DNA from 3 places in the Streptomyces sp. NPDC052107 genome. Region 3 is predicted to be linked to each of the others. Evidence: riboswitches for the same ligand, from Rfam matches in the RefSeq annotation. Region 3 holds a riboswitch; each other region holds the start of a gene.

What was found. A riboswitch is a leader RNA that binds a small molecule or an ion and turns the genes downstream of it on or off. The one in region 3 is predicted to bind cyclic di-AMP.
Positions count from the first base shown of each region.
Region 1: linked by a shared signal. The riboswitch ahead of AB0M27_RS18810 (transglycosylase SLT domain-containing protein) and the one ahead of AB0M27_RS13040 (C40 family peptidase) in region 3 are both predicted to bind cyclic di-AMP.
Region 2: linked by a shared signal. The riboswitch ahead of AB0M27_RS24300 (M23 family metallopeptidase) and the one ahead of AB0M27_RS13040 (C40 family peptidase) in region 3 are both predicted to bind cyclic di-AMP.

Region 1 covers NZ_JBFAWG010000015.1:31,649-38,745, reverse strand. Annotated here, with positions in the region: gene AB0M27_RS18825 (ATP-grasp domain-containing protein) at 1-71, shown strand, start outside; gene AB0M27_RS18820 (NAD(P)-binding domain-containing protein) at 119-1,321, shown strand; gene AB0M27_RS18815 (HAD family hydrolase) at 1,453-2,265, shown strand; gene AB0M27_RS18810 (transglycosylase SLT domain-containing protein) at 2,377-2,865, opposite strand; cyclic di-AMP (ydaO/yuaA leader) riboswitch at 2,871-3,052, opposite strand; gene AB0M27_RS18805 (polyprenyl synthetase family protein) at 3,629-4,639, shown strand; gene AB0M27_RS18800 (sigma-E factor regulatory protein RseB domain-containing protein) at 5,462-6,676, shown strand; gene AB0M27_RS18795 (ABC transporter ATP-binding protein) at 6,747-7,097, shown strand, end outside.
Region 2 covers NZ_JBFAWG010000023.1:21,720-28,816, reverse strand. Annotated here, with positions in the region: gene AB0M27_RS24315 (DNA topoisomerase IV subunit A) at 1-520, opposite strand, end outside; gene AB0M27_RS24310 (pitrilysin family protein) at 902-2,305, shown strand; gene AB0M27_RS24305 (pitrilysin family protein) at 2,302-3,690, shown strand; cyclic di-AMP (ydaO/yuaA leader) riboswitch at 3,940-4,103, shown strand; gene AB0M27_RS24300 (M23 family metallopeptidase) at 4,116-4,862, shown strand; gene AB0M27_RS24295 (GntR family transcriptional regulator) at 5,062-5,748, shown strand; gene AB0M27_RS24290 (HPr family phosphocarrier protein) at 5,894-6,175, opposite strand; gene AB0M27_RS24285 (GNAT family N-acetyltransferase) at 6,354-7,097, shown strand, end outside.
Region 3 covers NZ_JBFAWG010000009.1:165,190-172,286, reverse strand. Annotated here, with positions in the region: gene AB0M27_RS13050 (ATP-dependent Clp protease proteolytic subunit) at 1-524, shown strand, start outside; gene AB0M27_RS13045 (hypothetical protein) at 532-837, shown strand; cyclic di-AMP (ydaO/yuaA leader) riboswitch at 1,188-1,409, shown strand; gene AB0M27_RS13040 (C40 family peptidase) at 1,413-1,886, shown strand; gene AB0M27_RS13035 (ATP-binding protein) at 2,633-3,091, opposite strand; gene AB0M27_RS13030 (helix-turn-helix transcriptional regulator) at 3,306-4,166, shown strand; gene AB0M27_RS13025 (DUF397 domain-containing protein) at 4,176-4,397, shown strand; gene AB0M27_RS13020 (8-amino-7-oxononanoate synthase) at 4,460-5,587, opposite strand; gene bioB (biotin synthase BioB) at 5,735-6,931, shown strand; gene AB0M27_RS13010 (adenosylmethionine--8-amino-7-oxononanoate transaminase) at 6,924-7,097, shown strand, end outside.

The sequences.
Region 1 (7,097 bases), on a different contig from region 3:
GCCCGGGCGCGAAGCACCTCTATCAACTGTGGCGGACCAACCGCCGCGGCAGCGGCACCTCCACGAAGTAGGCAAAGCCACGCCAAGAGTGGCGCACCATGTCCTGGGGAGGGACTTCGTGACTCGACCGGTTGCAGTCATCGGGGCCGGGCCGTTCGGCCTGTCCACCGCCGCCCATCTGCGGGCGTGCGGTATCCCCGTCCGCGTCTTCGGCGACCCCATGGTCAGCTGGCGCGACCACATGCCCGAGGGCATGCTCCTGAAGTCGACGCCCGCCGCCTCGAACCTCGACTGCCCGCAGCCCGGCCACACGCTCGCCGACTACTGCGACGCGGCCGGGATCCGCCGCCTGGTGACCGACGAGGACATCATCCCGGTGGAGACCTTCATCGCCTACGGCGAGTGGTTCCAGCGCAAGCTCGTCCCCGACCTGGAGCGGGTGCGGGTCGTCTCCGTGGACCGCGACAAGAGTGGCGGCTTCGAGCTGAAGCTGGACTCGGGGGAGATGTTCACCGCGCGCGCGGTCGTCGTCGCGACCGGCCTTGCGGGCCTGGCGCACCTGCCGGCGGAGCTCGCGGGAGCCGCGGCCGACGGACCGGCGCCCACCGGCCCGGTCTCGCACAGCTCCCAGCACCACGACCTGAGCCGTTTCGCCGGCAAGGAACTGATCGTGGTCGGCGCCGGCCAGTCCGCGCTGGAGACGGCGGCGCTCGCTGCCGAGGCGGGGGCACGCGTGCGTGTGGTCGCGCGCGGCCAGGGCCGGGTCGCCTTCGGCGCGCCGCCCTGGAAGCAGCCGAAGCTGCGCCCCGAGTCCCCGTTCGGCCGCGCCTGGTCGCTGTGGGCGTTCAGCTACTACCCGCACCCCTATCGCTATCTGCCCGAGGCCACCCGCCACTTCCTGGTCCGCCGGGTCCTCGGACCGCTCGGCGCCTGGTGGCTGCGCGAGCGCTTCGAGAGCGCGGTGCAGGTGCAGGACGTGGAGCGGATCGTGAGGGCGGAGGCACCGGACGGCAGCCCCGTCCTCACCGTCCGCACCCACGGCGGGCACACCGAGCGGCTCACCGCCGACCACATCATCGCCGCCACCGGCTACCGCGTCGACATCGTGGCGATGGACTTCCTCGGCCACGAGCTGCGCACCCGGCTCGCGGTGAGCCGTGGCACGCCGAAGCTCGGCCCCGGGTATGTCTCGTCCGTTCCCGGCCTGTACTTCACCGGCTTGCCGGCCGCGTCGTCGTACGGCCCGGTGATGCGCTTCGTCTGCGGCACGGAGTTCGCCTCGCCGCGCTTGACGAAACACCTGGCGTCGGCCCACGGCTGAAGCCGCCGACCGTCCGTGCCGAGCTCCGTCATCAACGCGGAGCCAGAAGACACCACTTGGGGTGGACCAGTACGTAAGTACGCAGGACGACAAGGTGAGTCGGTGGGGCCCGGTATCCGTATTCTCTGATCATGGCAGCCTCCCCCGCATATGCACTGATCGCCACCGACCTGGACGGAACGCTGCTGCGCGGCGACGACACCGTCTCCGACCGGTCGCTCGCCGCGCTCGCGCGGGTGGCGCGGGCCGGTGCCCGGCACCTGGTGGTGACGGGCCGCCCGGCCCCGCGGGTACGGCCACTCCTCGCGGACCTCGGCGGCACGGGGCTCGCGGTGTGCGGGCAGGGCGCACAGGTCTACGACGCCGGGACCGGCCGCCTGTTGTGGTCGGTCCGGCTGGACCGGGAGCTGGCCGAGACCGCGCTCGGCAAGATCGAGGCCGAGGTGGGGCAGGTGTACGCGGCCGTGGACCAGGACGGGGCCGACGGGCTCACGCTCATCGAGCCCGGGTACCGGATGCCGCACCCGACCCTGCCCGCGGTGCGGGTCGGCCGGCGCGACGACCTGTGGTGCGCGCCCATCAGCAAGGTGCTGCTGCGCCATGCCGACCTGTCCGACGACGAGTTGGCGGCCACTGCGCGCGGGGTGGTGGGCGAGCTGGCGACGGTCACCATGTCCGGACCGGGGACCGTGGAGCTCCAGCCGTCGGGAGTGACCAAGGCGACCGGTCTCGCGCTGGCCGCCGAGCGGCTCGGGATCGCGGCGCAGGAGGCGCTGGCGTTCGGCGACATGCCCAACGACATCCCGATGTTCGACTGGGCGGGGCGCGGGGTCGCCATGGCCGGCGCGCATCCCGAACTGAAGGCGGTGGCCGACGAGATCACCCTGTCGAACGAGGACGACGGCGTCGCTGTCGTCCTCGAAAGACTGTTCCCGACCGACTGACCGGCACATCAGTACCCGGCCGTCCCCGGAAGCGGCGACGGCCGCCCGGTGTGCCCCTCCGCCAGGTGAGGGCACACCGGGCGGCCGATGCCGTGCCGGTCAGCGGGACCGTCAGTACGCGCTGAACACGTTGTCGATCGAGCCGTACCGGGCGGCGGCGTAGTTGCAGGCCGCGGTGATGTTGGCGACCGGGTCGTAGGGGTCGAAGGAGGTGCCGGCCACGTGGTAAGCGTTGAAGGTCGGGTCGATCACCTGGAGCAGACCCTTGGACGGGGTGCCCTTGACGGCGTTGGAGTCCCAGAGGTTGATGGCCTTCGGGTTGCCGGAGGACTCCCGGATGGTGTTGCGGTAGATGCCGTTGTAGGTGCCCGGAATGCCCTTCTGGGCCATGATCGCGAGGGACTCGCGGATCCAGCCGTCGAGGTTGTTCGGGTACCCGGCGGTGGTGGAGGAAGCCTTGGAGGTCGTGCCGGTGGCCGCGGAGGCGCTGGTGGCGCCGATGAGCGACAGGGTGAGGACGACGGCGCCGGTGCCGGCGGCCGTGAGGGCGCGGACGAGGCGGTTGTTGCGCGGGCGGCGGTGCTTGGCGGCAGCAGACATGGGGGAAGTCCTCTCCGTCGCCTGCGAGGTGAGCTGTCGGGTTCGGGCGGGGAGGTGCCCGGCCACGCCTTCCTGAGAAGGCATGGCTTCACCCCTAGCCGTTCCGGTGCGACGTGTGCCGACCGGCCCGGCGACTTACCTGGGTCCCCCGCTCCTGCCGTACGAATGAGTTCGTCGATGGGTCACGCGGGCGGCGGCAGGATTCGGCGTCCGCCCGACGGCCTGGAACGTATGCGAGAGCACATGTCGGAAACAAGTACCGGAAGCACAGTACGTCCTATTTGACCTTGATCTGTGCTGTATGCGGTACTTGATCCTTTGCGGTTGCCAACCCTCAACTCGCCGACGAGGCAAGGGTGAAGGTGGCCTGACGGGCCCTGGGGCGCCGGAGGTTGGACGTGACCCAATTCACGAAATAGCAAAGTATTCTAAATCGGACGCGAGGGGTTCGGGTAGATCGGGTGGGTGATGGAACCCGTGGCGGAACCCATGACGTGGCGTCTGTCGTTGCCTGGGGCGTAGGCATTACTCCGCTCGCCCCCTCGGCTCGCGACAAAGCGTGCGGATTCCTGTTAAGTCGAGAAATGTCTGCTCTTACTACTTGATCAAAAACATACCGGTCGTGATCCGATACCGCCCAGGCTGGACCGGTGGGCGCTATCGGTGATCGAAACAGGACCGGATACGCTGAGTTGAGTGATGGCAGCGACCTATCGACAAACCGTGTAATCGCCAGCAGACACCAGCAGACAGGAGACCCCTCGTGACCGTCGTCGGGCCGTTCGGGCTGAGCGTGCGGGACCAGGCTCTGGAAGCCGATGTCCAGGCCGGATTGGCGGCTGTCGAGGAAGGCTTGCTCGAGGCCACCAAGAGCGAGGTCCCGTTCATCACGGAGGCCGCGCAGCACCTCGTACGAGCCGGCGGGAAGCGGTTCAGGCCGCTGCTCGTGATGCTCGCGGCCCAGTTCGGCGACCCCTACGCGCCGGGCGTCGTGCCCTCGGCCGTGGTCGTGGAGCTGACCCACCTGGCCACGCTGTACCACGACGACGTCATGGACGAGGCGGCGGTGCGGCGCGGCGTGGACAGCGCCAACACCCGCTGGGGCAACTCCGTCGCGGTCCTCACCGGCGACTTCCTCTTCGCCCGCGCCTCCCAGATCCTCGCCGACCTCGGCCCCGAGGCGGTCCGGGTGCAGGCCCTCGCCTTCGAGCGGCTGGTCACGGGCCAGATCCTGGAGACCGCCGGCCCCTCCGACGGCCGCGACCCGGTCGAGCACTACCTGGACGTGCTCGGCGGCAAGACGGGCTCGCTGGTGGCGGTGTCGTGCCGGTTCGGCGCGATGATGTCCGGTGCCGACGAGACGGTCGTCGACGTGCTCACCCAGTACGGCGAGCGGCTCGGGGTCGCCTTCCAGCTCGCCGACGACGTCCTGGACATCGCCTCCGACTCGCACGAGTCCGGCAAGACCCCGGGCACCGACCTGCGCGAGGGCATCCCGACGCTGCCCGTGCTCCGGCTGCGCGAGCGCGCCGCCCGTCTCGGCCTGGCCGAGGACATCGCGCTGTGCGAGCTGCTCGACTCCGACCTCAGCGACGACGCCCGGCACGCCGAGGCGCTGGCCGCGCTGCGCGCCCACCCCGCGCTGGAGCAGGCCCGCCGGGACACCATCCGGTACGCGGAGGAGGCCCGCGCGGCGCTGGCGCCGCTGCGGGAGTGCGACGCCAAGGCCGCGCTGATGGAACTGTGCGACGCGGTGGTCCACCGCGCCGGCTGACTCGGCCGCCTGTCCGATCACGCCTTGCCTGCGGCGATCGACCCGGGGGCTTCCGGCTGTCCGCCGCGTCGGCTGACCCGGCCGCCTGCCCCGCCACGCCCCGCCTCCGCTCGGACGACCCGGCACACTTCCGGCTGTCCGCCGCGCCGCGTTGCGGGCTGTGGGGATCTGGCACGTCTTCGGCCGTGCGTCGCGCTTTGGTTCCGGCCGTGTGCCTCGTCGCCTTCGGTCCGTGCGACCCGGGCGCGGCTCCGGCCGTCTGCGGCGCCGCGCTTCCGGCCGTGTGCCTCGCCGCTTCCGGTCGTGCAAGCACGGCGCGCTTCCGTCCGTCTGTCGCGCCGTGCTTCGGCTGTACGTCACGGCGCGCTTCCGTCCGTCCGTCGCGCCGCAGCCGTACGTCACGGCGCGCTTCCGGCCGTCCGTCGCGCCGCAGCCGTACGTCACGGCGCGCTTCCGGCCGTCCGTCGCGCCGCAGCCGTACGTCACGGCGCGCTTCCGGCCGCCCGCCGCGCCGCGCCATCAGCCGTGCGACCCGGCATGGGCCGATGCGATCCGTACGCCCCGTGGGTCCGTACACCCCCCGCGCCCCCGTACGCCCCCCTCCATTCCGGTGAGACCCCTACGGGTCGGCGGAGTTCCTGACCCTGCGTGTCATACCCCAGGCGTACGCGGAGTTGGCTCCGAGGTCTGACGCTTCCTCATGGCTGATTTGGTGAGATGGAAACCACGGAAATCACCAATCCTCACCGATTCGGGTGAGAATGGCGGCTCGGGTGGACCAACGTGAGAACAGCCGCCGCCGACGACGGAGGTAAGGCACACATGGCACCGTACGAATCCGACGACGCAGTGGACGCCGCGGGAGTGGACGCCGCGGGGGGCGCTGAGCGAAACGCCGGGCGCCGCAGGGCGGCCCGTTACGCGGTCCCGGTCGCCGTGGTGGGGGTCGCGGCGGCCACGATCGGTCTGGTCCCGGCGCTCGCCGCCTCTGGCGACCCCGACCTGCCCCGGATCACCGCTCAGCAGCTCATCGAGAAGATCGCGAAGTCGGACGTGCAGCAGCTGTCCGGCACCGTGCGGATCAACACCGACCTCGGCCTGCCCGACCTCGGCGGCCTGGAGAACAGCCTGGCCTCCGGCGCCGCCAAGGGCTCCGGCGACGGTTCCTCCGCCGACCCGCAGTCCCAGCTCACCTCGCTGGTCTCCGGCAGGCACACGCTGCGCGTCGCCGCCGACGGCCCCGAGAAGCAGAAGCTGTCGCTGCTGGAGAGCGGCTCCGAGTACAGCCTCATCCACAACGGCAGGAACGTGTGGGGCTACGACAGCAAGACCAACGAGGTGTACCACGGCACCTCGGCCGACTCCGGCAAGGAGCACGACGCCGAGCCCCCGGCCACGCCGAAGGACTTCGCCGACCAGGCGCTGAAGTCGGTGGACGGCACCACGTCCGTCACCGTCGACGGCACCGAGCGGGTCGCCGGCCGCGACGCCTACAAGCTGCTGATCAAGCCCAGGCAGTCCGGCACCACGGTCGGCGCCATCAGCATCGCCGTCGACGCGAAGACGGGCATGCCGCTGAAGTTCACGCTGACGCCGAAGAGCGGCGGCGCCGCCGTCTTCGACGTGGGCTTCACCCAGGTCTCCTTCGCCAGGCCGGCCGCCTCGACCTTCACCTTCACCCCGCCCAAGGGCGCGAAGGTGACGGAGGAGAAGCAGGACTCCGCGGCTCGCAAGCACGCGCCCGAGTCCGGCGAGGACTTCGCCAAGGGCATGAACGGCGCCGACGTCCTCGGCAAGGGCTGGACGTCCATCGCCACCTTCGACACCGGCGCGAAGAGCGGCCTGCCGACCGGTTCCCAGGGCGGTGACCTCGGCGGCTTCCTCGGCTCGATCGGCGACAAGGTCTCGGGCAAGTTCGGCAAGGGCACGGTCTTCTCCACCCGGCTGGTCAACGCCCTGATCACCGACGACGGCAAGGTGTACGTCGGCGCGGTGACCAAGGACGCCCTGGTGAAGGCGGCGAACGAAGGGAAGTGACCCTGCCCGGGCACTACGGGCCGTGACCGTGAGTTGACCCTTCACGGGAGCACGAATCGAGGGGGAGCCGATGGACGGAGGGTCCGCCACGGAGCGGGAGGCGGGGGACGCGGCGGAGCGTGCTCCGGAGCAGCAGGAGGCGAGCGTCATCGCCACCCGCGGCCTCACCAAGCGCTACCGCGGCGGACAACTCGCCGTCGACGGACTCGACCTGACCGTCCCGGCGGGCAGCGTCTTCGGCTTCCTCGGTCCGAACGGCTCGGGCAAGACCACCACCATCCGCATGCTGATGGGCCTGATCGAGCCCACGGCGGGCACGGCACGCGTGCTGGGCCGCCCGATGCCCCGGTCGGCCCGGTCCGTGCTCCCCCAGATCGGCGCACTCATCGAGGGCCCCGCGCTGTACGGCTTCCTCTCCGGC
Region 2 (7,097 bases), on a different contig from region 3:
CGGCCGGCAGCGCCACCGGCTCCCGCTCCTGGCCGTCGTAGTTCGGCGCGAAGTCGACCGTGTCCTCGTCGATCGACTCGGTCATCAGGCTCGTCGCCTCGGCCTGCCGGCACTCGGTGTACCGCATGGCGGCCGGCGGGTCGTCGTTGCCCAGCGAGCCGAAGTTGCCGTGGCCGTCGACCAGCGGCACGCGCATGGAGAACGGCTGGGCCATGCGCACCAGGGCGTCGTAGATCGACGCGTCGCCGTGCGGGTGCAGCTTGCCCATGACCTCGCCGACGACACGCGCGCACTTCACATAGGCGCGGTCGGGGCGCAGGCCCATCTCGTTCATCTGGTACACGATCCGGCGGTGCACCGGCTTGAGGCCGTCACGGGCGTCCGGCAGGGCGCGCGAGTAGATGACCGAGTACGCGTACTCGAGGTAGGAGCCACGCATCTCGTCCACGACGTCGATGTCGAGGATTCTCTCCTCGAACGAATCGTCGGGCGGCGGGGTCTTCGTGCTGCGGCGGGCCATCGCTGCCTGGCTCCTTCTGATCTGGTCGCTCGCCTGCGGGGCGCCTTATGTCGGTGTCGAGAGGGCGACTGTGCTCAACCCTTCGGGCCTCCGCGCGCTCGCCCTCTCGACACCCACGCGCCCCTCCGGCTCACTCTTGCTGAAGCGTGGGACGGATCTGACGCCGACCATTGTGGACCGAGGCACTGACAACCTGTGCCACGACCCGGTCCCGGCGGCCTTCCCGGCACCCCCGGGCGGGTTCGAGGCAGGTTACGGGATCCGCTGTGGGCGTACGTCCCGCCGGAACTTCGCCGAGGCCCCGCACGGTTTGCATACAGTGGCAGGAACGGCAGGAAAACCGCGGTTTCCACAACCGCCTCCGCTCGCGAAGGGATGTACATGCCCATGGGTCACACGACCACAGCCGAGGCAGGCTCCGGGGGCCTGACAGCGACCGAGCACCGCCTGGCCAACGGTCTGCGCGTGGTGCTCTCCGAGGACCACCTGACCCCGGTGGCGGCGGTCTGCCTCTGGTACGACGTCGGCTCCCGCCACGAAGTCAAGGGGCGTACCGGCCTGGCTCACCTTTTCGAGCACCTGATGTTCCAGGGCTCGGCGCAGGTCAAGGGCAACGGCCACTTCGAGCTCGTGCAGGGGGCCGGCGGCTCGCTCAACGGCACCACCAGCTTCGAGCGCACCAACTACTTCGAGACCATGCCCGCCCACCAGCTGGAGCTCGCCCTCTGGCTGGAGGCCGACCGCATGGGCTCGCTGCTGGCCGCCCTGGACGACGAGTCCATGGAGAACCAGCGGGACGTCGTCAAGAACGAGCGCCGCCAGCGTTACGACAACGTGCCCTACGGCACCGCCTTCGAGAAGCTGACCTCCCTGTCGTACCCGGAGGGCCACCCCTACCACCACACGCCGATCGGCTCGATGGCGGACCTGGACGCGGCCACCCTGGAGGACGCCCGCCGGTTCTTCCGCACCTACTACGCGCCGAACAACGCGGTGCTCTCCGTGGTCGGCGACATCGACCCCAAGCAGACCCTCTCCTGGATCGAGAAGTACTTCGGGTCGATCGCGTCCCACGACGGCAAGCCCGCCCCCCGCGAGGGCTCCCTGCCGGACGTCATCGGCGAGCAGAAGCGCGAAGTGGTCGTCGAGGAGGTCCCGGCGCGCGCCCTGATGGCCGCCTACCGGCTGCCGCACGACGGCACGCGCGCGTGCGACGCCGCCGACCTCGCCCTGACCATCCTCGGCGGCGGCGAGTCCTCCCGCCTGTACAACCGGCTGGTGCGCCGCGACCGTACGGCCGTCGCCGCCGGCTTCGGCCTGCTGCGCCTGGCCGGCGCGCCCTCCATGGGCTGGCTGGACGTGAAGACCTCCGGTGACGTCGAGGTGCCGGTCATCGAGACCGCCATCGACGAGGAGCTGGCCCGGTTCGCCGAGGAGGGCCCCACCCCCGAGGAGATGGAGCGGGCCCAGGCCCAGCTGGAGCGCGAGTGGCTGGACCGGCTGGGCACGGTCGCCGGCCGCGCCGACGAACTGTGCCGCTACGCCGTCCTGTTCGGCGACCCGCAGCTCGCCCTCACCGCCGTCAAGCGCGTCCTGGAGGTGACCGCGGAGGAGGTCCAGGAGGTCGCCGGGGCCCGCCTGCGTCCCGACAACCGCGCGGTCCTGGTCTACGAGCCGAAGTCCCCGGAGAAGGCCCCGGACGCCGACGTCCCCGAGGACCCGGAGCAGGAGGCCACCGTAGAGGCGGGCGCCGACGAGAACGAGAACGAGGAGACGGCCAAGTGACCCAGCTCGCCACCATGGACTTCCACCCCCAGCCGCAGCCCGGCGAGGCCAGGCCGTGGGCGTTCCCGGCGCCCGAGCGCACCGCGCTCGACAACGGCCTGACCGTGCTGCGCTGCCACCGCCCCGGCCAGCAGGTCGTCGCCGTCGAGGTGCTGCTGGACGCGCCCCTGGACGCCGAGCCGTCGGGCCTGGACGGCGTCGCCACGATCATGGCGCGGGCCTTCTCCGAGGGCACCGACAAGCACTCCGCCGAGGAGTTCGCCGCCGAGCTGGAGCGCGCGGGCGCCACGCTGGACTCGCACGCCGACCACCCCGGCGTCCGGCTCAGCCTGGAGGTCCCGGCCTCCCGCCTGGCCAAGGGCCTCGGCCTGCTCGCCGACGCGCTGCGCGCGCCCGCCTTCGCCGACAGCGAGGTGGAGCGGCTGGTCCGCAACCGCCTGGACGAGATCCCGCACGAGCTGGCCAACCCCTCCCGCCGGGCCGCCAAGGAGCTCTCCAAGGAGCTGTTCCCGGTGGTCTCGCGCATGTCACGCCCCCGCCAGGGCACCGAGGAGACCGTCGAGAAGATCGACGCCGCCGCCGTACGCGCCTTCTACGGCCGGCACGTACGCCCCGCCACGGCCACGGCGGTCGTGGTCGGCGACCTCACCGGCGTCGACCTGGACGCGCTGCTCGGCGACACCCTGGGCGCCTGGACCGGCACCCCGGGCGAGCCGCGGCCCGTGCCGCCGGTGACCGCCGACGACACCGGGCGCGTGGTTATCGTGGACCGGCCCGGCGCCGTGCAGACGCAGCTGCTCATCGGCCGCGTCGGCCCCGACCGGCACGACCGTGTGTGGCCCGCCCAGGTGCTCGGCACCTACTGCCTGGGCGGCACCCTCACCTCCCGCCTGGACCGCGTCCTGCGCGAGGAGAAGGGCTACACCTACGGTGTGCGCGCCTTCGGCCAGGTCCTCAGGTCCGCGCCGGACGGCACGGGCACGTCGATGCTCGCCATCAGCGGTTCCGTGGACACCCCCAACACCGGCCCGGCGCTTGAGGACCTGTGGAAGGTGCTGCGCGCCCTCGCGGCGGACGGCCTGACCGACGCCGAGCGGGACGTGGCCGTGCAGAACCTCGTCGGGGTGGCGCCGCTGAAGTACGAGACCGCGGCGGCCGTCGCGAGCACGCTGGCCGACCAGGTCGAGCAGTACCTGCCCGACGACTTCCAGGCGACGCTGTATCAGCAGCTGGCCGCGACGGGCACGGTGGAGGCCACGGCGGCCGTCGTGAACGCCTTCCCGGTGGACCGCCTGGTGACCGTCCTCGTCGGTGACGCCGCCCAGATCAAGGCGCCGGTGGAGGCGCTCGGCATCGGTGAAGTGACCGTGGTGTCGGCCGAGTAGGGCGAGCCGTCGCAGCGGCCGGGTACGCCCGAGAGGCCGCACACGCGCGTGGGGCCCTGACGGTCTACGGACCGTCAGGGCCTCCGCTGTTCCAGACCCTTCCCCAGATGCCCGATTTGAGGCGGAGGTTGCCTGTCTGCCCTGTGGGATGCGCTACAAAAGCCCGGATCGGTTTGGGGTTCGAAAGCGGGCTTACGTAGCGTCGCCCAGGCTGTTCGTCGGTAGGCAGTGCGCCGCACCCGCGGCACCGGACAGCCATCGCCGAGTCCCCGTACGGCGCGAGCCAGGGGAGCCGGGGACCCACGCAGTCCCTGGGGTGAATCGGGCGCCCGCGCGAGCCGCGAGGGGGCCCGTAGGAGACCTTCCTGCTCCGAACCCGTCAGCTAACCCGGTAGGCGAGAGGGAAGGAAAGGACCAGCCACTCCATGGCGTTCATGTGCGCCACCGGGAAGCACCGCAAGCCCGGCCGGGTCAAGCGCACCACCGCTCAGGCGGCGGGCATCGCGGCCCTCACCACCACCGGTGTCATCGGCACCCTCGCCGCCTCCCCGGCGCTCGCCGCCGAGAACACCGTGGAGCAGACCGGCCTCACGCCGGTCCTCACCCTGAGCGACGACGTGGCCGAGCACATCGACGCGCAGGCCGCCGCGCAGCAGCAGGCCGCCGAGCAGAAGGCGGCCGAGGAGGCCGCCGCCGAGAAGGCGAAGCAGGAGCGCGAGGCCAGGGCCCGCGCCGCCCGGGAGGCCGAGCGCAAGCGCCTGATGAACACCTTCGTCGCCCCGATCGCGAACTCCTACGTCTCCACCGGCTACCGGGCGAGCAGTTCCCTGTGGTCCTCCGGCTCGCACACCGGCATCGACTTCCACGCGGCGAGCGGCACCCCCGTCCACGCGGTCGGCTCCGGCACCGTCGTCTCCACCGGCTGGGGCGGCGCGTACGGCAACCAGATCGTGATCAAGATGGCCGACGGCATGTACACCCAGTACGGCCACCTGTCGTCGATCGGCGTCTCGGTGGGCCAGCAGGTCACCCCGGGCCGGCAGATCGGCCTGTCCGGCGCGACCGGCAACACCACCGGCCCGCACCTGCACTTCGAGGCCCGCACGACCCCCGACTACGGCTCGGACGTCGACCCCGTCGCCTACCTCCGCAAGCACGGCGTGAACGTCTGACGCCCCCCTCGCGCGGCATGCGAAGCCCCGGCTCACCGAGCCGGGCTTTCGTCGTTTTTTCGCGGGCGCGACCCGATCCGCTGACCAAAAAATATCCATGGATTCCGGTCCGCCGTCGGAAATTCCGGCTCATTGGAATAGAGTCACGGAACACGCGTCCATCGTCGACGTTTCACGGGGATTAAGGCGGAGGTCGGTCATGCGTATTCCGGCGCACTCGGTGTGCACGGCCATCCGGGATGACATCGTCGCGGGTGTCTACGAGCGCGGCGGCCGACTGACCGAGGAAGTCCTCGCCCGCCGCTACGGCGTCTCGCGCGTCCCCGTCCGCGAGGCCCTGCGCACCCTGGAGGCCGAGGGCTTCGTGGTGACCCGCCGGCACGCGGGCGCGTGTGTGGCCGAGCCGACCGAGCAGGAGGCCGCCGACCTGCTGGACATGCGCCTGCTGCTGGAGCCGCTCGGGGCCGCCCGGGCTGCCCAGCGGCGCACCGAGGCCCATCTGAAAGTGCTGCGCGGCCTGGTCAGGCTGGGCCAGGAGCGGGCCAGGCGGGGACACAGCGAGGATCTGCGCTCGCTGGGCGGCTGGTTCCACGAGACGCTCGCCCAGGCCTGCGGCAGCCCCTCGCTGACCGCGATGCTCACCCAGCTCCGGCACAAGATCGCCTGGATGTACGCCGTGGAGGCGCCACCGAGCCCGGTGGACTACTGGGCGGAACACGGCGCCATCGTCGACGCGGTGGCGCGCGGCGACGGCGAGCGTGCGCGGGCGCTCACGGCGCTGCACACCGAGCGCGCGACGGCCGTGCACCGGCTGCGTTTTTCCGGGGCCGGCGAGCGTGTGAGGACATCGCAACACGCCGTAAACATGTCGGGCCTCCGGCATTAACACGGACGCCGTATACAAAGAAGAGTAATTCGGCTGCGTTGTATTTCCGCTGCCCTGATTCCGGTGTGCGCGCAATGAGCCCGGAAACACAGAGCCGCGCCGCCCGAAAAGGCGACGCGGCTCCGGCGTATCAGCGTGCTGCTGTTCAGACCGTCTCGGGCAGTTCCTCAAGACCCTCGGCGACCAGCTTGGCCAGACGGTCCAGGGCGACGTCCGCGCCCTCGGCGTCGGAGGCCAGCACGATCTCCTCGCCGCCCTGGGCGCCCAGGCCCAGGACAGCCAGCATGGAGGCCGCGTTGACGGGGTTGCCGTCAGCCTTGGCGATCGTCACCGGGACGCCTGCGGCCGTGGCGGCTCGGACGAAGATGGAGGCGGGGCGGGCGTGGAGGCCCTCGGCCCAGCCGACGTTGACGCGGCGCTCAGCCATGTGTTGCTGCCCTTCAGTCTTCAGGGTTGTCTAGACCAGTTTCCCATATCGCGAAGCGTGCCTGGAGCGGACCTTCGTCCGCTCCGGTGTGGCGCCAAAACCGCGGCCTCGGTTCCGGCTTCCGTCCTCCACAGACTGCCCCGCGCCGTTGTCGGACGCGAGCCGTACTCTGGGGCCCATGCAGACCTCGGCGGACCGGCAGGACCGGCACCAGTACCCCGCCCACTGGGAGGCGGACGTGGTGCTGCGCGACGGTGGTACCGCGCGCATCAGGCCCATCACCGTTGATGACGCCGACCGCCTTGTCAGCTTCTACGAGCAGGTCTCGGACGAGTCGAAGTACTACCGCTTCTTCGCGCCGTACCCCAGGCTCTCCGCCAAGGACGTCCACCGCTTCACGCACCACGACTTTGTGGACCGGGTGGGACTCGCGGCCACCATCGGCGGCGAGTTCATCGCCACCGTACGCTATGACCGCATCGGCACCGACGGCATGCCCGCCACCGCGCCCGCCGACGAGGCCGAGGTCGCCTTCCTGGTGCAGGACGCGCACCAGGGCCGCGGGGTCGCCTCCGCCCTGCTGGAGCACATCGCGGCGGTCGCCCGCGAGCGCGGCATCCGCCGCTTCGCCGCCGAGGTGCTGCCCGCCAACACCAAGATGATCAAGGTGTTCACGGACGCCGGCTACACCCAGAAGCGCAGCTTCGAGGACGGCGTCGTCCGCCTGGAGTTCGACCTCGAACCCACCGACCGCTCCCTCGCCGTGCAGCGCGCGCGGGAGCAGCGCGCCGAGGCCCGTTCGGTACGGCGGCTGCTCATGCCCGGCTCGGTGGCGGTCGTCGGTGTCGGCCGCGCCCCCGGTGGTGTCGGCCGCAGCGTCCTCGGCAACATCCGGGACGCCGGCTACGGCGGCCTGCTGTAC
Region 3 (7,097 bases):
TCGGCACCGCACTGGACGACGCTGCCGCGAACGACGTGATGGCGCAGTTCATGTACCTCGAACACGCGGCCCCGGAGCGGGACATCACGCTGTACGTCAACTCCCCCGGCGGTTCGTTCAGCGCGCTGACGGCGGTCTACGACACGATGCGCTACGTCAGTTGCGACGTGGCGGCCTACTGCCTGGGCCAGGCCGCCTCCCACGCCGCCCTGCTGCTCACGGCCGGCACGCCGGGCAAGCGGTTCACCCTGCCCGGCGCGCGCATGGTCCTCTCGCAGCCGCAGCTCGCCGAGCCGATGGAGGGCCAGCCCAGCGACCTGCTCATCCAGGCCGAGGAGTTGGTCCGGGTCCGCGCGCTGACGGAGGAGATGCTGGTACGGCACACCGGGCGCACGGCCGAACAGGTGCACCGCGACCTGGAGCGGGACCTGGTCCTGGACGCCCCTGGGGCGGTGGCCTACGGCCTGGTGGACGCCGTCGTGCCCGGCCGTCGGGTCACCCCCGGCGCACCGGACGCGAGGTGAGCCGCCGATGCTGCCCGATCTGCCGCCGCTGCCCGCACTGACGCATGCCGAGGGCGACCTGATCGACCGTTACCTGGAGGCCGCCGACCTGCTGGGCCGCATCAACCCCGCGCAGGGCGGGGACACCTATCGCGGGCTGCGCGCCGCCCAGGCCCTGGTGCGCAAGGCCGCAGAGCTGCGGGACGCCCTCGCGTTGATGCACCAGCGGGGCGAGACGGAGCTTCACGGGTACACGCTGGCACGGGCCTTGCGGGTCCTGGACGGTGAACGCCGTACCGCGCGCGTCGCGCTCCCGCCCGACGGCGTCGGCTGATCCGGACGCCGGACCAGCCGTACGGGATCCACTCGTCGACCGGCGCTACTCGGGCGGGACTTGAAATGGCCCGAATGACGTACCGCTGTCCGGTGTATATCCGGAGCGTTCTCCGGGCCTCGCGACTTGCGCTCCAGACCGGTGCGTCGTTCGCGGAAAGGCGCGTCATCCCAGGTCCGGGGCTACGCACGGAACCTGACGATGTCTCGAACATCACGCACTCCACCCGAACGGGCGAGTGGTGAGTAACGCCACAAATCCCCGGATGCGTTGGGATTTTCGGACCGGTGTGAGCGAAGATCCCGTCCGACGACAAGCCCCCGCCACCGCGGCGGGGCGGTCCGGGCGGACGCCGAGTCCTGCCGCCGCCCGGATGACCGGTCGACAGGAGTGGATCGGCAGGAGTGGAGGACCCAGGCAAGACGGGTCGCCGGAACGGATGTTCGTCTGCTCGTCGCAGACGGCCCGAGGTTCCGCGCAGCCCTTGGGGTGAAGCCGCGGCAACGCGGCCGGGCAACTTCGCCAGCCCGAATCCGACAGGTCATCCTTCACAGGCGGCTGACGAAGGGTTGCGCATGACTGCGCTCAATCGTGTCCCGTCACTCATGGCCCGGGCCGGTACGGCCTCGGCCCTCACCCTCGCCGCCGTCGGCGGCTCGATCGTGGTCCCCGGTCTCGCCCCCGATGCCTCGGCCGCGACGCTCGCGGCAAAAGCACTGAAGGTCGCGGCCTCCGAGAGTGGGGCCCCGTACCAGTACGGGGCCACCGGGCCGCGCAGGTTCGACTGCTCGGGGCTGACGCTCTATTCGTTCAAGAGGGCGGGCAAGACCCTGCCGCGTACCGCCGCCCAGCAGTACAACAAGACGCACCACATCTCCGTCGGCCGTCGCCGGGCCGGTGACCTGGTGTTCTTCCACTACGGCTCCTACGTCTACCACGTCGGCATCTACGCCGGACACGGGAAGATCTGGCACGCGCCGAGGACCGGGGACGTGGTGCGGCTCCAGAAGATCTGGACGAAGAGCGTCTGGTACGGCCGGGTCAACTGATCCGGTCTGCTACGGCGGGGTCGGCTGGCCGATCCGGTCTGCTACGGCAGGTCGGCTGACCCCCTGTCAGGGCGGGAGCGGCTCCAGCAGCTGGGCCGCTCCCATTACAGTCGGCGCCACCCCGGTGCCCGCCTGAAGCCCACGGGCGGCCCGGGGGTCGGCCCAGGGCGCAGCAACGCCCCTGTCCGCCGTGGAGCACCTCGGCGGCGTCGGACCGGTGCGGCCCTCGACGGCCGGAACGCTCCCTTACGTCATCTCGGCCGTACCAGGCCGCGCCGGGCGCGGACGAGCCGCTCCGATGCCTGCTGCGCGGTGGCCCGGCAGCCCGGTCTCTTGGTCCGAGTCTCGACACGCCGCACGTAGGGCCGCTGCGGCCCGATACCGCTTCGTCCGGACCGGGCGATCGCGGAAGCCCGAGCCCCACCCATCCCAGCCAGACATCCTGGCCTCGCACCGAAGAACCTCATACGGCCGCCACCTCCCGGCCCGCCGGCCTCGGCCCCTCACTCACCGGCCACTCGCGCCGCACCGACGTCGCCGAGCCCCCGTCACCGCGCGCCGACGTCCCCCGACACTCATCCCCGTGCCCGATCTCCCCGGCCCATCGCCACCGCCCCCTCGTCCGCGCGCGTGTCGCCGGCGAGCGCTCATCCCCCGCACCCGACGTCCCCGACCGGTCGTCCGCGGACCCGGCGAGTAGTGCCCCGGAGAGAACTCGCCCCACCGAACCGCCCCCGCCCGGAGGGCTACGGCTCCTGCTGGCCCGCTGCCGGGACCGGCTCGGCCGGGATGATCCAGGGGAGTTCGATGGAGACCGTCTTGCCGCCCTCACGGGTGGGGCGGACGCGGAGTCTGCCGCCGCACTCCGCGGTGAGCCAGCGGATGATGACCATGCCGCGACCGTTGTCCTGCTGGACGGCGGCGGGCAGTCTCTTCGGAAAACGTGGATGACTGTCCGTGACGCCGATGCGGAGGTGTTCGTCGCGGTCCAGGGCGATGTCAACCGTGAAGGTGGGTGATTGACCGAAGGTGTGCTGTACGGCGTTCGTGGCGAGTTCGGAGACGATGAGCCGCACGGTGTCGGCCACGTCGGTGTCCGACGGCAGGCCCCACTCCGCGAGCGTGCCCACGACGTACGTGCGGGCTGCGGAGACCGAGGCGGGATCGCTCGGCAGAGTGACGGATGCTTCCAGATGGTCTGCCATGGCGACGTCGTCCCTTTCCCGCGGGACCGCGGTCCGACACGGAGCCGGATGGTTCGAGTACGGTCCCGGACTGGTGCTTGCTCGTCAGCCTGCCATCACGGGGCCGGTCACGGGGAGCGATCCCCCTAGATATGCATATATCTGTCGCCCGAAGCGGTGAACTCTACGACGCGAGGCCGTATTTGGGCGGCCCGGAAGGAGTAAGGAGGAGCCCATGCAGAACGGGCCGGCAGTGCGCCGCCGCAAACTGGGCGCCGAACTGCGCACGCTGCGTACCGGTGCTGGGCTCACGAGCGGTGAGGCAGCCCGGCTGGTCGGCTGGCACCAGTCGAAGGTCAGCCGTGTCGAGACCGGTGCCAGCGGCGTGAAACCAGCCGATGTCCGGTTACTGCTCGACGCCTACGAGGTGCGGGACGGGCAACTGCGCGAGTTGCTGATGATGCTGGCGGGCTCCGAGGACTCGGGCGACCGGCACCGCTGGTGGCACGCTTACCGCGGGGTGCTGCCACCCACCTACCGGGACTTCATCAGCCTGGAGTCCCAGGCGAGCACGATGCGCACCCTGGAGACCACGGTCGTGCCCGGGCTGCTGCAGACGCCCGAGTACGCCCGCGCGGTGACCCGGGCGGCCGTGACGGACCTGGACGAGGAAGGCCTGGACGCGCTGGTGGAGGTGCGGCTGGCCAGGCAGGACGTGCTCCGCACCGACCCGCCGCTGGAGCTGAGCGCGGTGCTGGACGAGTCGGTGCTGCGGCGCGAGGTCGGCGGCCCGGGGGTGATGGCCCGGCAGCTGGAGCGGCTGATGGAGGCGGCCCGGCTGCCCCAAGTCCGGCTCCAGGTACTGCCGTTCGGCGCCGGAGCGCATGTCGGCCTCACCGGAGCTTTCGTTATTTTCTCATTTCCGAGCACTTCTGATCTGGACGTTGTTGTTCTCGACCAGCTGACGAGTAGCCTCTACCTGGAGCGGAAAGAAGACCTCATGGCCTATGCGGAGGCCTTCGACACCCTTCGGATGCACGCCCTTTCACCCGAGGACACGTTGGATTACATCGCCGGGATAGGTGACGGCGCGTAAGGAGGCACCATGTCAGCTCTGCCTCGGAACGTCCCTGCCAGTACCGACCTGCACGACGTGCGCTGGCTGCGCAGCAGCTACAGCACGGGAGCCAACAACTGCGTGGAGACGGCCCGGCCGCGCTCCGGCCCCGGGGCCGGACTGCTCGCCGTGCGCGACTCCAAGAACCCGGCCGGACCCGCGCTGCTCTTCTCCGCCGAGAGCTGGGCCGGTTTCCTCACCGCCCTCTGACCCGAAGACCACCACGGAGACCCCCGACGACCACGCGCGAAGCACTGCCGTGTCACGCCGACTCATGGTCGCGTTTCGCCGATGACCCGTACAGCGCGCTCGATCTCGGTCCCGGACAGGTCCGCGCGGGCGGTCAGCCGCAGCCGTGAGATGCCGTCGGGCACGGAAGGAGGACGGAAACAGCCCACGGCCAGCCCCGCGGTACGGCAGTCGGCCGCCCAGCGCACCGCCTGCTCCGGGGACGGAGCCCGCACGGAGACCACCGCGGCGTCCGGACGCACCGCTTCCAGACCCGCGGCGGTCAGCCGTGCGTGCAGGTCCGCCGCCACCGCCCGGGCCCGCGCCGCGCGCTCCGGTTCGCGGACGAGCAGCCGCAGCGCGGCGAGCGCCGCGCCGGCCGCCGCCGGGGCCAGGCCCGTGTCGAAGATGAAGGTCCGGGCCGCGTTGACCAGATGGTCGATCACCCGCGCCGGGCCGAGCACCACACCGCCCTGGCTGCCGAGCGACTTGGACAGGGTGGCCGTGACCACCACGTCCGAGGCGCCCGCAAGACCGGCCGCGTACGGCGCGCCACGGCCGCCGTCGCCCAGCACCCCGAGCCCGTGCGCGTCGTCCACGACCAGCCCCGCGCCGTGCTCCCGGCACGCCTCCGCGAGCCCGGCCAGCGGCGCCCGGTCGCCGTCCACCGAGAACACGGTGTCGGACACGACGATCGCCGGACCCTGATGGGTGGCCAGCGCCTTGCGCACCGCCTCGGGGTCGGCGTGTCCGACGACCTGCCTGTCTCCCCGGGCGAGCCGGCAGCCGTCGATGAGGGAGGCGTGGTTGCCGGCGTCGGAGACGATCAGCGAGCCGTGCGGCCCGAGCGCGGTGACCGCGGCCAGGTTGGCGGCGTAACCGGAGGAGAAGACCAGCGCCGCCTCGAAGCCGCAGAAGGCGGCCAGCTCGCGCTCCAGCTCGGTGTGCAGCTCGGTGGTGCCGGTGACGAGCCGGGAACCGGTGGACCCGCCGCCCCAGGTCCGGGCGGCCCGGGCGGCCCCCTCGGTGACCTCGGGGTGGTGGGCGAGGCCCAGGTAGTCGTTGCTCGCCAGGTCCAGCAGGGCTGAGTCGGCGGGGCGCGGGCGCAGGGTGCGTACGAGTCCGGCGCGGCGGCGCGCCTCGGCCTGCTCGTCGATCCAGCCGAACGCCATGGGTCCTCCGGGGCTTTTGTAGGTAGCGGACAGACCCTAGCGGCACGACCAGCCGCCCAGGGTGTGGCAATACCCACACGGTGAACCGTCTCCGTTGTGCAAACTCTCCTTGGCCCCGGGCGGTCCCGTAGGACAGGATCAGGCCTCATGGACCTGCTGAACACGCTGGTGGACAAGGGGCTTCGGCGCGAGCTGCCGACCCGCGAGGAAGCGCTCGCCGTTCTGGCCACCTCCGACGACGACGTACTCGATGTGGTGGCCGCGGCCGGGAAGGTGCGCCGGCACTGGTTCGGGCGACGGGTGAAACTCAACTATCTGGTGAACCTCAAGTCGGGCCTGTGCCCGGAGGACTGCTCCTACTGTTCCCAGCGGCTCGGCTCCAAGGCCGACATCCTGAAGTACACCTGGCTCAAGCCCGACGAGGCCTCCCAGGCGGCCGCCGCGGGCCTCGCGGGAGGCGCCAAGCGGGTCTGCCTGGTGGCCAGCGGGCGCGGCCCGACGGACCGGGACGTGGACCGGGTCTCGGAGACCATCAGGACCATCAAGGAGCAGAACGAGCAGGTCGAGGTGTGCGCCTGTCTCGGTCTGCTCTCCGACGGCCAGGCCGAGCGGCTGCGGGAGGCGGGCGCGGACGCCTACAACCACAACCTCAACACGTCCGAGGGGACGTACGCGGACATCACGACCACGCACACGTACGCCGACCGGGTGGACACGGTGCAAAAGGCGCACGCGGCCGGTCTGTCCGCCTGCTCCGGTCTGATCGCGGGCATGGGCGAGAGCGACGAGGACCTGGTCGACGTGGTCTTCTCGCTGCGCGAACTGGACCCGGACTCGGTTCCGGTGAACTTCCTCATCCCGTTCGAGGGCACCCCGCTGGCCAAGGAGTGGAACCTCACCCCGCAGCGCTGTCTGCGGATCCTCGCGATGGTCCGGTTCGTCTGCCCGGACGTGGAGGTGCGTATCGCGGGCGGCCGCGAGGTCCATCTGCGCACGATGCAGCCGCTCGCGCTGCACCTGGCCAACTCCATCTTCCTCGGCGACTACCTGACCAGCGAGGGCCAGGCCGGCAAGGCCGACCTGGAGATGATCGCGGACGCCGGGTTCGAGGTGGAGGGCGCCGGCGAGGTGACGCTGCCGGAGCACCGGGTCGCGGCCGCGGCCGGCTGCGGATCGGTCTGCGGCACGCACGAGGGCTGCGGCTCGCACGAGGGCGCGCACGCGTGCGGTACGACGGCTGACGCGTGCGGTACGACGGCGGCGCCGGCCGCACAGGAGGCGCGCACCGATCTCGTCTCCGTACGCCGCCGGGGCGCCGGAACGGACCTCGCGCCCAATGCCTGATCTGCCCGGCCTGACCGTGCCCGAGCTGCTGGAGCTGGACCGACGGCATGTGTGGCACCCGTACGGCCCCATGCCCGGACGTAGCGAACCACTCGTCGTGGAGTCGGCGAGCGGGGTCCGGCTGCGCCTCGCCGACGGCTCGGGCGAGCTGGTGGACGGCATGTCG